Regions from separate parts of the Pelovirga sp. genome, predicted to be linked through region 1. Evidence: riboswitches for the same ligand, from Rfam matches in the RefSeq annotation. Region 1 holds a riboswitch; the other holds the start of a gene.
The links. Region 1 has a riboswitch for S-adenosylmethionine ahead of metX (homoserine O-acetyltransferase MetX). Riboswitches for the same ligand answer to the same signal wherever they lie in the genome.

Region 2: another riboswitch for S-adenosylmethionine. It lies ahead of AC6F7T_RS12090 (aminotransferase class I/II-fold pyridoxal phosphate-dependent enzyme); the one in region 1 lies ahead of metX (homoserine O-acetyltransferase MetX).

The regions. Positions count from the first base shown of each region.
Region 1 is NZ_JCBCBS010000198.1:444-7,880, forward strand. Features, by position in the region: gene gluQRS (tRNA glutamyl-Q(34) synthetase GluQRS) at 1-903, opposite strand, end outside; gene AC6F7T_RS12635 (Rrf2 family transcriptional regulator) at 1,184-1,618, shown strand; SAM riboswitch class I at 1,884-2,003, shown strand; gene metX (homoserine O-acetyltransferase MetX) at 2,152-3,264, shown strand; gene AC6F7T_RS12645 (hypothetical protein) at 3,268-3,432, opposite strand; gene AC6F7T_RS12650 (GPMC system MBL fold metallohydrolase) at 3,742-4,557, shown strand; gene AC6F7T_RS12655 (TIGR04442 family protein) at 4,547-6,322, shown strand; gene fusA (elongation factor G) at 6,499-7,437, shown strand, end outside.
Region 2 is NZ_JCBCBS010000194.1:28-7,464, forward strand. Features, by position in the region: partial or broken gene AC6F7T_RS12075 (NAD(P)/FAD-dependent oxidoreductase) at 1-293, shown strand, start outside; gene AC6F7T_RS12080 (hypothetical protein) at 315-1,541, opposite strand; gene AC6F7T_RS12085 (PLP-dependent transferase) at 1,658-2,809, opposite strand; gene AC6F7T_RS12090 (aminotransferase class I/II-fold pyridoxal phosphate-dependent enzyme) at 2,869-4,023, opposite strand; SAM riboswitch class I at 4,106-4,219, opposite strand; gene cysK (cysteine synthase A) at 4,421-5,374, opposite strand; gene AC6F7T_RS12100 (SLC13 family permease) at 5,544-7,397, opposite strand.

The DNA of each region.
Region 1 (7,437 bases):
ATTTTCCCGCCCGATACAGTCAATGGAAAAGTTCTCAAGCCCCCAGCCCAAAACCTCCTGTGGTGTTGCATCGACCAGTTCCGGCGGCGGGGTCTGACCAAGAAAATCGAGAGCCCGCCACAACTGAACGGCACCATTGACCTGGTTGATCAGGGTATAATCACCGTCACGTTTACTCAGTTTTTGCCCGTCAGCACCCAGCACCAGAGGGTGATGATAATAGGCCGGCGGCTCAGCCCCGAGACAACGATAGAGCCGGATCTGGCGCGGCGTCGAAAACAGCAGGTCAGCGCCGCGAACCACCTGGGTCACCCCGGCATCCATGTCATCGATCACCACTGCCAGCTGGTAGGCAAAAACACCATCGGCGCGATACAGGACAAAATCGCCCACCTCACGCTCCAGATTCTGGCGTTGTTCTCCCTGGATGCCATCAACAAAGTGAATGTCGCGATCCTCAACCCGCAGACGGACTGAGCGTTCACGCCGGTTACCTCGCACCCCTTCGCGGCAGGTCCCCGGATAGATCGGGCCTTCCTCACCGGGATGTGGAGCACTGGCGAGAATCTCACGGCGACTGCAGCCGCAATCAAACACCAATTGCCGATAGCGCAACTCCTCGAGAATGTTTTGATAACGCTCAAACCGCGTGCTTTGGTAAGCGACCGGGCCATCCCACTCAAAACCCAATTCTTCGAGCAACAGCAGCAGCGCAGCGGCGGACCCGGCAACAACCCGTGGCGGGTCGAGATCTTCAATCCGCAGCAACCACTGACCACCGCTTCGGCGAGCCGGCAGATAACTGGCTACCGCAGCCACCAGGGTGCCGAAATGGAGGGGGCCGGTAGGGCTGGGAGCAAATCGACCGATGACAGGCACACGAGAGTGGGTTACAATCACGATAGTAAACTTAATTAGTAAATATTCAGCTCTATCCTTGCGCCGGGTCGGGGTTCCTGTGGCAAGGGTGTTTGTCGCTATGGACGGCGACAACAAGCGGTCATGGATGACGAAAAGGGTCCCTTGACATAGGATTCCCGACCCGGTGCTGAACAGATACCTCAATTATTAAGGTTAAGTTTCTTTACAGCAACAACAGTAATCGGGTAATTATAGCAGTAGTCCCTAGACAAAAAAACAACCATACACAAATCCATGGATCTTTTTTTGGGAGGATCATCGAGTGGTCATTACACGCGCAACGGAATATGCCATCAGAACCATCATCTACCTGGCGCAGCAACCCCGCAACCAGGTGGTTCTGAAAAAGGATATTTGCCGGACCCAGGGCGTATCCCCCGCCTTTTTAACCAAAATCCTGCAACCAATGATCAAAAGCGGCCTGGTCAGTTCCCAGCGTGGCGTCGGCGGCGGATTTTTATTGGCGAAAGATCCGCAACATATCACCCTGCTCGATATTTTTCAAACCCAGGAAGGGGACCTCAAACTCAACCACTGCCTGATCGATTCGGAATTCTGCTCCCGTGATATCTTCTGTGCCGCTCATGAAGTCTGGGAAGAGGCACAACAGGAACTCGCCAACGTCTTATTGCGCTACAGTATCGCTGATATCGTCCGTCGTCAGGAGGAAAAACTCGCAGCGCTTGACAAGCAGTGAATCACCCCCGGGAACCTTTTTGCGACGCCGGCAACAATTGATGCACTCGCAAAAAGCCATAGGATGGCTAAGCAAAAATTTCGTCCTACAAGGCCTGGTGGTTTTTCAGGGGCGCAGGCATACATAGAGTATGTCAAGGTCCTGAAAAAACGCCGTAACGCCGTAGGGCGGACTTTTTGCGACGCCGGCAACGATTGACAAGCGAAGTTACGGTACGCTAGAGTCCTTGAAACAATAAAGCCTTGAAACAATAAAGAGATGCACGTCTTTATCCCGAGTGGTGGAGGGAGTAGGCCCGATGAAACCACGGCAACCGGGTTCGCAGTGAACCAGATGGTGCCAATTCCTGCCCGGCAGACGGCAAGCCCGCCGGGACAGATGGGGACGGCGCCTGACGATACGGATTCCCGCTATCATGAAAGGCCCTCCCATAACTGGAGGGCTTTTTTTGTTGCCGGTTTTACCAATCAGAAACTTGCCGCTTAGCCCTCGGAGTTTGCGGATGGGCACTAACTAACAAAAGGGATGCTTCATTGGAACAGAGCGTCGGCCTGGTAACAACCAAATACGCAGAAATCAACACCGAGTTACGCCTCGAGAGTGGACGTCTGCTCGGCCCCTTGACCATCGCCTATGAAACCTACGGCACCCTGAACCGCGATGCGTCGAATGTCATTCTTGCCGCCCATGCCTGGACCGGTGACGCCCACGCCGCCGGCTATAACACCCCGGAAGATCGCAAACCGGGCTGGTGGGACAATATGATCGGTCCCGGCAAAGTGCTGGATACCGACCGCTATTTTGTCATCTGCAGCAATACCATCGGCTCCTGCAAAGGCTCGACCGGCCCGGCCAGCATCAACCCGCGCAGCGACAAACCTTACCGCCTTAAATTTCCGGTACTGATGGTACGCGACATGGTACGCGCCCAGAAACTGTTCCTCGATCAGCTCGGTGTCAGCAGTATTAAAACCGTCATCGGCGGCTCCATGGGCGCTATGCAGGCGGTCGAATGGGGGATTCACTACCCCGACCTGGTGCGCTCCATTGTCCCCATTGCCGGTACCGGCCGCACCTCCCCGATGGCCATCGCCCTTAACGCCCTGGCGCGGCAGGCCATCTACAACGATCCCCTGTGGAAAAAAGGCAACTACCCCATCGAACACCCCCCCGGCGATGGCCTCGCTCTGGCACGCGCGGTTGGCCATATCTCCTTTTTGTCTGATGCTTCGATGTGGCTGAAGTTTGATCGACGCTTTTCCGTGCGCGACGGGATGTTCGATTTTTTCGGTCAATTCGAGATTGAACGCTATCTTAATTACAACGGCGGCACCTTTGTTGACAAATTTGACACCAACTCGTTTCTCTACCTGGCAAAGGCCCTCGACCTTTACGATATCGCCTGGAACTTTGATTCACTTCATGAGGCATTAAGCCATCTTTGCTGTCCGTCCCTGTGGTTTGCATTCACCTCCGACTGGCTTTACCCCCCGCAACAGACCGAAGAAGTCGTCAACGAATTGCGGCGCCAACACAAACCGGTCGAATACCACTGTATCCCATCCGACTACGGTCACGATTCCTTCCTCGTTGAGCCGGAGAAGTTCATTCCGCTGCTCAAAAATTTCCTTGACCGGATCGACTGATATTCACTTGTCATCAAACAATTCAACCTGCTTAAACCGGACATCTTGCGCTTCAAATGGCCGCTTTTTATAGCGCGGACAAGAGAGCAATAACATCGCTTCCGGCTGTCTGCAGGTGCGGATGCAGCTGCGACACAGCTTATTCATCTCTGCTTCTTCTTTTTTCACCACACCTCCGCAGCAATCACCGGTCACTGTTCACTGTTCACTGTTCACTGTTCACTGGTCACTGTTCACTGTTCACTGGTCACTGTTCACTGTTCACTGTTCACTGTTCACTGGTCACTGGTCACTGGTCACTGTTCACTGGTCACTGGTCACTGGTCACTGGTCACTGGTCACTGGTCACTGGTCACTGGTCACTGGTCACTGGTCATCGCCAATCAGTCCTTGTGCAATACTGAATCAAAGTGCTAGATTAATTGGCCAAATGCCTGACAAATTGCCTTCTTTCTTGATATCAGGGACAAAACACCAATGCCGTCAACGACCCTGACAATTGTCGTACTCGGTTCGGGAACCAGCAGCGGAATACCGGTGGTCGGCTGCCGCTGTGAGGTCTGTCGCTCCCGCGACACCCGCAACCAGCGTACCCGTTGCAGCGCCCTGCTTACCTACGCCGGCCACAATCTGCTCATCGACACCTCTACCGATCTGCGTCAACAGGCCCTGCGCGAAGACATTCGCCACATTGACGCTGTCCTGTATACCCACTACCACGCTGACCACGTGCACGGCATCGATGACCTGCGTGGCTTCAACAGGCCGGGGGCAGAGCCCATTCCCCTGTATGCCGACCCTGCAACCCTGACCGGCCTGCGCAACAACTTCAGCTATATCTTTAATCAGGATCAGCCGCCGGGGTATGTTCCCAGACTCACGCTGCATCCCCTTAACGGGCCGATGACGCTGTTTGGTCTGGAGATTATCCCCATCCCCCTGCAGCACGGTGCGCAGATGACCACCGGCTACCGCTGCGGCCCGGTCGCCTACCTGACCGACTGCAACGCTATCCCCGCTGACTCCCTGGCCCTGCTGGAAAATCTGGAGTTGCTGATTCTGGATGGACTGCGTTTCAGGTCCCACCCGACCCATTTTAACATTCCCGAAGCGGTTGCCATAGCCCAATCGATCGGGGCAAAACAGACCCTGTTGACCCATTTGAGCCATGATGTCGACCACCCCCGTCACGATACCGAATTACCGCAGGGTATCAACCTTGCCTACGACAGCCAGCGCTTTTCCTTTGCCGTACCCCTGAACCACCCATACGAACCCAGCCATGAAAACTGAACTGCGCCTGCACGGATACATCAATTCCCGGGTCGAATATTATGCTACGGCGGTCGGATGCCGGCTCGACCATCACCACTTTTACGCCATTGAAGACCGGAAGGTCCGTTTTTTTTCCCCCGGCAACGAGCTGGTCCTGACCCCTGACCGGATCAGCCGGCGCGGCACAGGGGCAACCCTGTGCGAGTACATGTTTGGCGATGAATTACCCGCTGCCGATCTGACCAGGGACGGGGTGGTTAATCGACTCACCATTCCGGGTGCCGCAATCAATGACAACGGCCGGCTGACATTCACTGATTACAATCAAACCACCCTGGATTACAACGAAGTTTTCCATCAAGGGCACGCTATCCATAATTATTTCTTCTTTCTTCATGGTCTGGACGGCGACAGCGTCAGAGCGCGCCAGGAGACCCTGCTGCGGCTGCTCGGTAAAACCCTCAAGCGCCTGCCGGAGCCCGGACAATGTGAGGACTCCCGGCTGGCCAGCCGAATCCTGGCCCTGTTACCACCCGAATGTTCCCTTTACCTGGTGCGCCTGAGCCACGCGCACAACCGCCACTATCAACAGGAAAACCGCAACCTGTACTACCCACAACGGGACATGGCCGCCATCCGCAGCAAAGCGCTGGACGAACTGGCGGAAAACCTCGACATCCCTCCCCGCCAACGGGAGCGGATCCGTCTCGATGTCATCTATCGCCATCGCGACAACTATCGGATTGCCGACAGCTATCGCAAACTCCTGCTCAGCTGCGCCAATCAGGGGCGCATCTCCAGCGCCCAGCAGCAACAGCTATCCCGCATCAAGACCATGGCCCTGCGCTGCGAGATCCCCGAAATACTGCTGTCGACCCTGGATCGCTGCTCTGCCGGCAGGCTGTATTCAGCTTCACCCGAACCGCATTACCTCAGCACCACTCGCCATTTCCTGAACCAGCTGCCGGCGCGGCAGCCCCTCGACAATGGTCAGATGGCCCAACTTCTTCTCTGCCGCAGTCAGGCCCACGACCGGCACGATAACAGCGTTGACCGCTTAATCGAGGAATACCGCTCAGCAATCAAGGGATCGCACTGCTTTAACTACCTTTACCACCTGCTGGACGACCTTGACACAACAACCACAGCCATTAACCGGATCCTGTTTCTCGACAATCATCTTCCGGGCGAATTCATCATTCTTCAGCTGCTCCACAGGTACCGGCAATTCAACAAGATTGCCGCCGGCCTGTTTGAACAGCTGTTTTTAAACGATCAGAAAAAAAACCGCTATCTGGGGCATTTCGGACGGCTCAAACTGTCCCGGCTGAAGCAGGGGATCAGTGCCGTTGCGGCCGGGAGCATGCGCCCCAAAAAACTCCATGAAGAATTACACTATATCAGTGGCGAAGAACAACAGGTTCGCAGCATCCTGGCTGCTGCCCGTGACTGGCTGAAAGCAAACCCGATCGATATCTTCAGCAATCAGGATCAGGATGTGCTCTACGAAGCACTAAACAACGAGCTCCACAGCACCAGCATGTTCAGCATCCGGCTGAATCAACAGCTGTTCCTGAAAATTATTCACGATTTGCAGATGGAACATCTCTATCTGCAGCAACTCCTGCCGGACATCATTGCCACCGCGAACCAGGCCTTGCGTGAAGACTTTTTCAGCAACAGCGGGCTCGACTATTTCCAGATCGAGGAGATCGAAACGCGCTATGCCAAAGACAACAATGTCGACCCGGAAACCCTGCAACGCCTGCAATGCCATTTTTAAACCGCCAAAGGTGATGGCGTCGCAAAAACTCACCAACTGCCGCGTTGCTGCGTTTATTTCGCTGCTTCGACGTACGTAAGTACGCCTCATTGCTCAACAAACACGCGCCTTGCATTTGGCGCTTTTTGCTTAGCCGGCTAACCGGATACTTTTTGCGAAAGCATCAAAGGTGACGCATGATTCGTCCACAACTTGAACAGATCCGCAATTTCGGTATTATTTCCCATATCGATGCCGGCAAAACAACGGTTTCCGAGCGTATTCTGTTTTATACCGGCGAAATCCATAAGATGGGTGAAGTCCACGATGGCATGGCGGTCATGGACTGGATGGAGCAGGAGCAACAGCGCGGCATCACCATCACCGCGACCGCCACCCGCTGCCAGTGGAACAATTTTACCTTTAACCTGATCGACACCCCCGGCCATATCGATTTCACCATCGAGGTAGAACGCTCCCTGCGCGTCCTTGACGGGGCCGTTGCCGTCTTCAGCGCGGTTGAAGGCGTTCAGCCGCAGAGTGAATCGGTGTGGCGCCAGGCCGACCGCTATCAGGTACCGCGCATCTGCCTGATCAACAAAATGGATCGCATCGGTGCCGACCACGAACAGGTCCTCGCCGCCCTGCAGCACAAACTCCATGCCCGTCCGGTGCTGCTGCAACTGCCCATCGGCAGCGAAGAACATTTTGTCGGCGTGATCGATCTGATCCACCAGCAGGCTATCTATTTTGACAGCGAAACGCAGGGACAGTCCCTGTTAGTCGCACCGATTCCCGAGGAATACCTTAACGCAGCGCAGCAACAGCGTGAACTGCTCCTCGAGGCGGCGGCTGATTTTGATGACACCATCCTCGCCGCTGTCCTCGATGCTGGAGTCGTTGAGCCCCAATGCCTCCTTGCCGCCCTACGCAGCGGGGTACTGCGCTGCGAACTGTTCCCCGTGCTCCTCGGCTCAGCCCTGCGCAACAAGGGGATCCAGCCGCTCCTCGATATGATCTGCGCCCTGCTCCCCTCCCCCCTCGATGCCCCGCCGGCGCCGGCAAAACAGCTGACGAACGGCGCCGAGCTATTGCTGGAAACATCTGCGGACGGCCCGGTCTGTGCCCTGGCGTTC
Region 2 (7,437 bases), on a different contig from region 1:
CAGTGGATAAAAAATGCCATTCCATCACCAAACAAGAGCGGCAACGCCTGGGCAGCCTGTTTAAAAACTGGCGCCTCAAGGTCACGGGTCTCGATACGCCGGAGCGTGCGATCATTACATCAGGGGGGGTCAGTCTTGCTGATATCGACATGCGCACGATGCGCTCAAAAATCATCAACAATCTGTATTTTGCCGGGGAGATGATCGACCTTGATGGTCCGACCGGAGGGTTCAATCTCCAGCTCTGCTGGTCAACCGGTTATCTGGCGGGCATCAACGCCGCCACCGGGTGAATATCGATATCCTTACTATTTTCACTCATTGCTGCGAAAGTGGCTGATAATACGATTGTAAGGCAGATCAAAAAAACTGATGCTGCGGCGCAGATAGGTATCATGGAGATAAAAATCGGCCGCACGCACCGCCACCTCAATCCCTTTCATATGCAACGCACCCCAGGGAATGACCACCACATCGTAGCGTTCTAACGCCTGGGGAAGCAGATCGACCACTGCCTGGTTGCGTTTGTCGATCAGATCGTTCATCAACACGCGATTAGTATCAACGGTGATGTTTTCCTCGGCCCAGCGATTAAACTGCAGATATCCCTGCCACAGGGACTCGGCATTCAAAAAATATCGGGCCAGGGCATTTAGCACTTCGACGCTGCGGGGATCAAACTGCTGCAGATCAATGTCGGCGTCGAGGATATGCGGGCCATCATGGCGTTCACGGTAAGGCTGGCTCAGCTCAGCCAGACCGATGCGGCGGCCGGCGAAATGAAACTGCTCCTGACTCGACAGGCCAAGGTTGCCGGCAATATTGCCGTAACTGAACCGTTCGCGCATCAAGCCGGTATCGTCACTGACCCCTTCAGCCAGAATCAGGGTGCGCTCGGTGGGGATTGAGGCAATCAGATCGCTGTAGTAACTCCCGTGCCCGAGATGAATCATTCCTGCCAAGCGAATATCCTTGCCATCAAGATGATAAACCTTCTCCTGCATGTAGATGCCATCGGGACGCAACTGGACAAAGCCACCGGTACTGCGATCAAGCACACCACTGAGAAGTGAAAAAACTACCAACAACAGGGTAATCGGCAGGACAATCAGGCTGATCAGTGAAAATTTGACCAGCGTCGCAACGCTGAAGGACGGGCCTGAAAACTGCGCAGGAACCAGCAGCAGACTCTTGTTGTTTAACAGAGAATTGACTTTAAGGACCATGACGCCAAAAACCAGTTGCGCAACGTAGGCCGCCAGTTGCCCCCAGCCCAGGGAAAAATGGTCCAGCGGCCAGTAGGACACCTGGCTCCAGAATAACCACAGCAACAGAGGAATCAGCACCCGCTTGGGCAAATGACGGTTGAAACCAAAACCGATGTAAACAAGAAAACCACTGATCAGGCAGGCACCCCAGAGAATGCGGTGAAACTGGGCGGTAAAGGGAAGCAGCCCGTAGTGCTGCGCCAACACATAAAAAATACCGGAAACCGCTGAGGCGACAAAGAGGATCAGAAACAGGTTTGCCAGTTTTCGCATGAACGCCATCCCGGTACCGGAGTAATTCTACACCCAGCTATCGGGGCCAGGCTATTAATATTCCTTTAAAAAGTCAATCTCTAGCGCCGGCAGTCCGGCGCCGGCACCCAGTCGCTTCAGCAGCCGCGCAAACCCTGTTCCAGGTCTTCCCACAGATCCTCCACATCTTCAATACCGGCAGAAATGCGTAGCAGTCCTTGATTGATCCCCATCTGTTCTTTAATCGCTGCCGGAATCGCTGCATGAGACATGCTCCAGCAGTGAGTTAGAATCGTTTCGACCCCACCCAAACTGGGCGCAACAATCGGCAGACGCACGCGTTCGAGCAGGGGCGTTACTGCAGCGGCATTCTTCAATTCAAAGGAGAGCACCGCACCGGCACCGCTGGCCTGGGAAAAATGGCGCTCACGCCCGGCAAAATCGACCAGACCGGGATAGATGACCCGCGCTACCGAGGGATGCCGGACCAGCCGCGTCGCTAATTCCAGGGCATTGGCCTGAGAGGCTTCAAGGCGCAGCTTGAGGGTCTTGATCCCGCGTGACAGCAGAAAACTGTCGAACGGCCCGAGTACCGCACCAAATGAATTTTGAAAACGCTTGATCCGACCGGCAATCTCCTTGTCACCAACCGCGACCAATCCAGCGAGGATATCGCTGTGACCGCCGAGAAACTTGGTGGCACTATGGATCGTCACATCGATACCCAGATCAAGGGGGCGCTGCAACAGTGGGGTCATGAAGGTATTGTCGAGCAGAGTCAGCAAGCGATGCTCACGCGCCAGGTCAACCATGGCGCGCAGATCGGTGATCTTGAACAGGGGATTTGAGGGGGTTTCCAGAAACAGCGCCCGGGTGGTGGGACGGATAGCTGCGGCCACTTGGGCGCGATCTGACTGATCGACCAGGCTAACCTCAATCCCCTGGCGCGGCAGTTGCGTCGTCAGGTAGCGATAGCTGCCGCCGTAGAGATCGTCCGGTGCAATCAGGTGATCGCCGACTTCGAGCAGGGACAGAGCGCTGCCGATGGCTGCCATTCCCGAGGCAAAGGCAAAACCCCGTACCCCGCCCTCGAGCAGGGAAATCGCCTCTTCAACCTGTTGGCGACTGGGGTTGCCACTGCGGGCGTAATCAAATTCCTGCCCGACACCACCGGGGTGATGATAGGTTGAAGCCTGATAGATGGGGACGGTTGAGGCACCGGTGGCCGGATCGCGATCCTGCCCCTGATGAACCAGTAAGGTAGCAATGCGCTTGTCAGATAGGGTCATCTAATACTCCCACAAGGTGAACAATCAAACAAATAGGTTGATATCACATTAACAACCCATCAGCTAGCCAACGCCTGCTCCAGATCGGCAATAATATCCTGCGGGTCTTCCAATCCTACCGACAGGCGCAGCAGTGCCTCATCGATCCCCAGTCGCTGTCGATCCGCGGCGGGAATATCGGCATGGGTCTGAACCGCCGGCAGGGTCATCAGGGTTTCCACCCCACCAAGGCTTTCGGCAAAGGAAATCAATTGCAGCCGCTCCAACACCTGACGAGCAAGCGCTGCATCGTCGACCCTGAAGGACAGCATCCCGCCATAGCCGTGCATTTGTGTAGCCGCCAGGGCATGGCCCGGATGGTCAGGCAACCCCGGATAAAACACCTTGGCCACGCGGGGATGACGGGCAAGCCATTCGGCAACGACAGCGGCGCTGCGACAATGGCGCTCCAGCCGCAGATGCAGGGTTTTGAGAGAGCGCATCAACAACCAGCAATCCTGGGGAGGCAACACCGCCCCGGTAGAATTTTGAAGAAAATAAAGGCGTTCGCCCAGCTCCGGGGTACGGGCAACCAGCACCCCGGCACAGAGGTCGCTGTGGCCACCCAGATACTTGGTCGCCGAATGGACGACTATATCGGCACCATAGTCAAAAGGGCGTTGCAACACCGGGGTCAGAAAGGTGTTGTCGACGACAAATAACAGTTTGCGCTCACGACACAGGGTTCCCAGCGCTGCCAGATCGGCGATGCCCAGCAGCGGATTACCCGGGCTCTCTACCAGCAGCGCCTTGGTCTCCGGCCGTAGTGCTGCTGCCACTGCCGCCACCACCGTGGTATCGACATAGCTGACCTGCAGGCCAAATTTGCCAAACACCTGATCCAGCACCCGGTAGGTACCGCCGTAAAGATCCTCAGAAACGATCAGATGATCACCTGCGGAAAAATGCAAAAACAGGGTCGTCAGGGACGCCATTCCCGACGAAAAGGCCAACCCACGTGCCCCGCCCTCAAGGTCTGCCAGCGCTTCTTCCAGCACCGCACGTGTTGGATTGCCTGAACGGGTATAATCATAGCCGGTACTTTGGCCGACCCCCGGGTGGCGATAGGTGGCACTAGGGTAAATCGGAAAGCTCACGGCTCCGGTTCCCTCATCGACACCGGTTCCGATCTGAACGGTACGGCTGAGCGCCGAAAAATTAAGCTGACTACTCATGCTTACACTCCTTTGCGCAAAAAGACCCCTTCTCTAATCTTGAGAAAGGGTCCCTTCTATCAAAGCGCGAAACCGGGTCACTTTCTCATCTTCCCCTGACAGGCGTCAGGGCAGGATTTAGCACCCACCGTTCGCTGGTAACAAACCGGTTGCTGTGGTTTCTCAGGGCCTGTCCCTCCACCACTCTTGATGAGATGTTGCCGGGGTCAAACCACCGACAGGCGTTACAACAATTGTAACTATTCACTGCTGTCCTTGCGCAGGGCCGGGGTTCCTGTGGCAAGGGTGTTTGTCGCCATGGACGGCGACAACAAGCGGTCAGGGATGACCCAACGGGAAACAATCGCGTCCCTTGACATAAGATCCGAAGAGTCGGTGCTGAACAAATACCAGCAATTTATACAATGCCTTCAAATAGAACACTCGACAGATAGCGCTCACCCGAATCGGGCAGAATCACCACGATGGTTTTACCCTCCGATTCCGGCAGAGCGGCTAACCTGGCCGCAGCAGCAACCGCCGCCCCGCAGGAAATTCCGGCGAGAATTCCTTCTTCCCGGGCCAGGCGCTGGGCGTAGTCAATGGCCTCTTCATTGCTGACCTGCTCAACCTGGTCAACCATATCCAGATCTAGGGTATCGGGAATAAAACCGGCACCGATTCCCTGGATCTTGTGGGGTCCCGGCTGCAGGCTTTGGCCGGCCAGTTGTTGCGTAATAACCGGACTATCGGTCGGCTCGACCGCAACCGAGTGCAACATCTGGCCACGGGTTTTTTTGAAATAGCGCGAGACACCAGTAATAGTACCACCGGTTCCCACCCCGGCAACAAAGATATCAACCTTACCACCGGTCGCTTCCCAGATCTCCGGTCCGGTAGTCTGTTCGTGAATCGCCGGATTGGCTGGATTTTTGAACTGGTGCAGTAAAACATATTTGTCGGGATCACTTGCCGCCATTTCTTCCGCCGCCGCAATTGCTCCCCCCATCCCCTTATTGCCGGGAGTCAACACCAGATTGGCACCAAAAGCCCTGAGCACCTTGCGGCGTTCGAGACTCATGGTTTCCGGCATGGTCAGGGTAACAGGAATTCCCCGCGCAGCAGCGACAAAGGCCAGGGCAATACCGGTATTGCCACTGGTCGGCTCAACAATTTCACAACCCGGTCGCAACTTTCCACTCTTTTCGGCATCCCAGATCATTGAGGCGCCGATTCGGCATTTGACGCTATAGGCCGGATTGCGCCCCTCGATCTTGGCATAGACGGTGGCTTTGCCGGGGACAATACGGTTAAGGCGTACAAGCGGGGTGCCACCAATACTCAGGGAATTGTCTGTGTAGATTTGGCTCATCTTGTTCTCCCAGGGTTTTACAGGGTTTTATGTCGATACGATTTCTACTTCGAGACCGAATAGCGACAAAAGAAATAAACATCACCTATGACAAACACAATAGTAAACACTATTCTTTGTGTCAAGAAAAAATTATTTATTCTACATTGCATTGCTGTGGTTACGCTTGCTAGAGGGGCCATACCCAGAGCAGGCCAGGCAGACTGACGCCAACAACCAGTATTTCCATTGGCAATCCCAGTCGCCAGTAATCCCCAAAGCGAAACCCTCCAGGGCCGAGAATCAAGGTATTGTTCTGATGACCGATGGGTGTCAGAAAGGCGCAGGAGGCGCCAATCGCAACCGCCATCAAAAAACTGTCCGGATTGACCTGCAACTCCATCGCCAGACTGATGGCCAGTGGACACATGACAGCAGCGGTAGCAGCATTATTCATAAAATCCGACAGGGTCATAGTCAATACCAGAATCATTGCCAGCGCCAGGATCGGCTGTCCTTGAGCGACGTTTTCCAGAAGGGTTCGGGCCAGCATGTCTGCCGCGCCGGTGGTTGCCATGGCGCCGGCGACAGGGATAAGGGCACCAAGCAGCACGATGATCGACCAGTCAACACTTTCATAGACCTTTCTAGCCGGTACAATGCGCAGCAGCGTAAAAACCAGAACTCCGGTCGCAAAACTGATGGCAGCAGGAGCCAGGCCCAATGCTGCGGCACCAATCGCCAACGCCATAATCACCGATGCCAGCAGCGCGTGGCGTTTATCGGGAAGGCTGATGGACCGCTGCGCTAGGGGAACACAGCCAAAGGTCGAGGCAAAGCCGGCAAGGGAACTTGGGTTCCCCTGCATCAGCAGCACATCTCCGGCGTGAATCGGTGTGATGCGCAGTCTCTTGATCGAGCGTTTGCCCTGTCTGGAAATAGCCAGCAAGTTGATGCCATATTGGCTACGCAGACGGATATTACTGGCGGTCCGGCCAATCAGAGAAGTACCCGGCATGACAACAAGCTCCTGAATATCAACCTGCTTATCCGTGGTATCCTTTGAGCCCTCATGATCGGACTCCTTGCTGTCATAAACTGTTGCTGTTGTGTCAGCAGGGCTTTCTTCCTGATTATCCTCAGCAACTGTCAGCGGGACTTGTTCTTCAAGGGTCAAATCCAGAGCGGTCAAAGCGGCCGATAAGGCATCCGGATCCGCCTCAATAATCAATATATCGTCAGCTTTAACAGCGCGCGTGGGATTGGGAGCAGTAATACGCAGTTCATTGCGGACCAGACCAACCACCTGGGCATCAACGTCCCCAAGAGCTTCTTCAATTTCGCGCAGGTTTTTACCAACCGCTTTTCCTTTGTCTAAAACCCGCGCTTCAGTCAGGTAGTTCCCGGTTTCAAAGCCGGCGGCTCCCGCTGCTTCGCGTCCCGGCACCAGACGCCAGCCGACAAGCAGGAGGAACAGCACACCGGCAGCGGCGACAACCCCACCCACCGGCAAAAAGGAGAACATGCCAAAGTGGCCGCTGCCGATATCCGCACGGAAACCGGAAACGATCATGTTCGGGGGAGTACCGATCAGGGTCATCATGCCACCGAGAATGGTGCCAAAAGCGAGGGGCATCAGCACCTTGCCTGCCGGCAACCCATGTTTTTTGGCGACCTGCACAGCAATCGGCATGAGCAGCGCCATGGCACCGACATTGTTCATAAACGCCGACAACAGGGCACCCAGACCGACCAGTGCGATAAGACTCAACAATATTCCACCGGTTTTGGGCATGACCCGCTGCACCAGGGCATCTACCGCGCCGGTGCTTTGCAATCCGGAGCTTAGGATCAACACGCAGGCGACGGTGATGACCGCCGGATGGCCGACACCGGCAAAGGCGTCTCCTGACGGAACCAGGCCAGCAAAGACACACGCCAGCAGGGCGCCGAGAGCGACCACATCATGACGCCAGCGCCCCCACAGAAAGAACACAACGGTGGTGATGGCGATAGCAAACAACAGACCCTGATCATAGGTCATATGAGAAACTCCGCGCTGTCAACGACACCCACGCCTACCA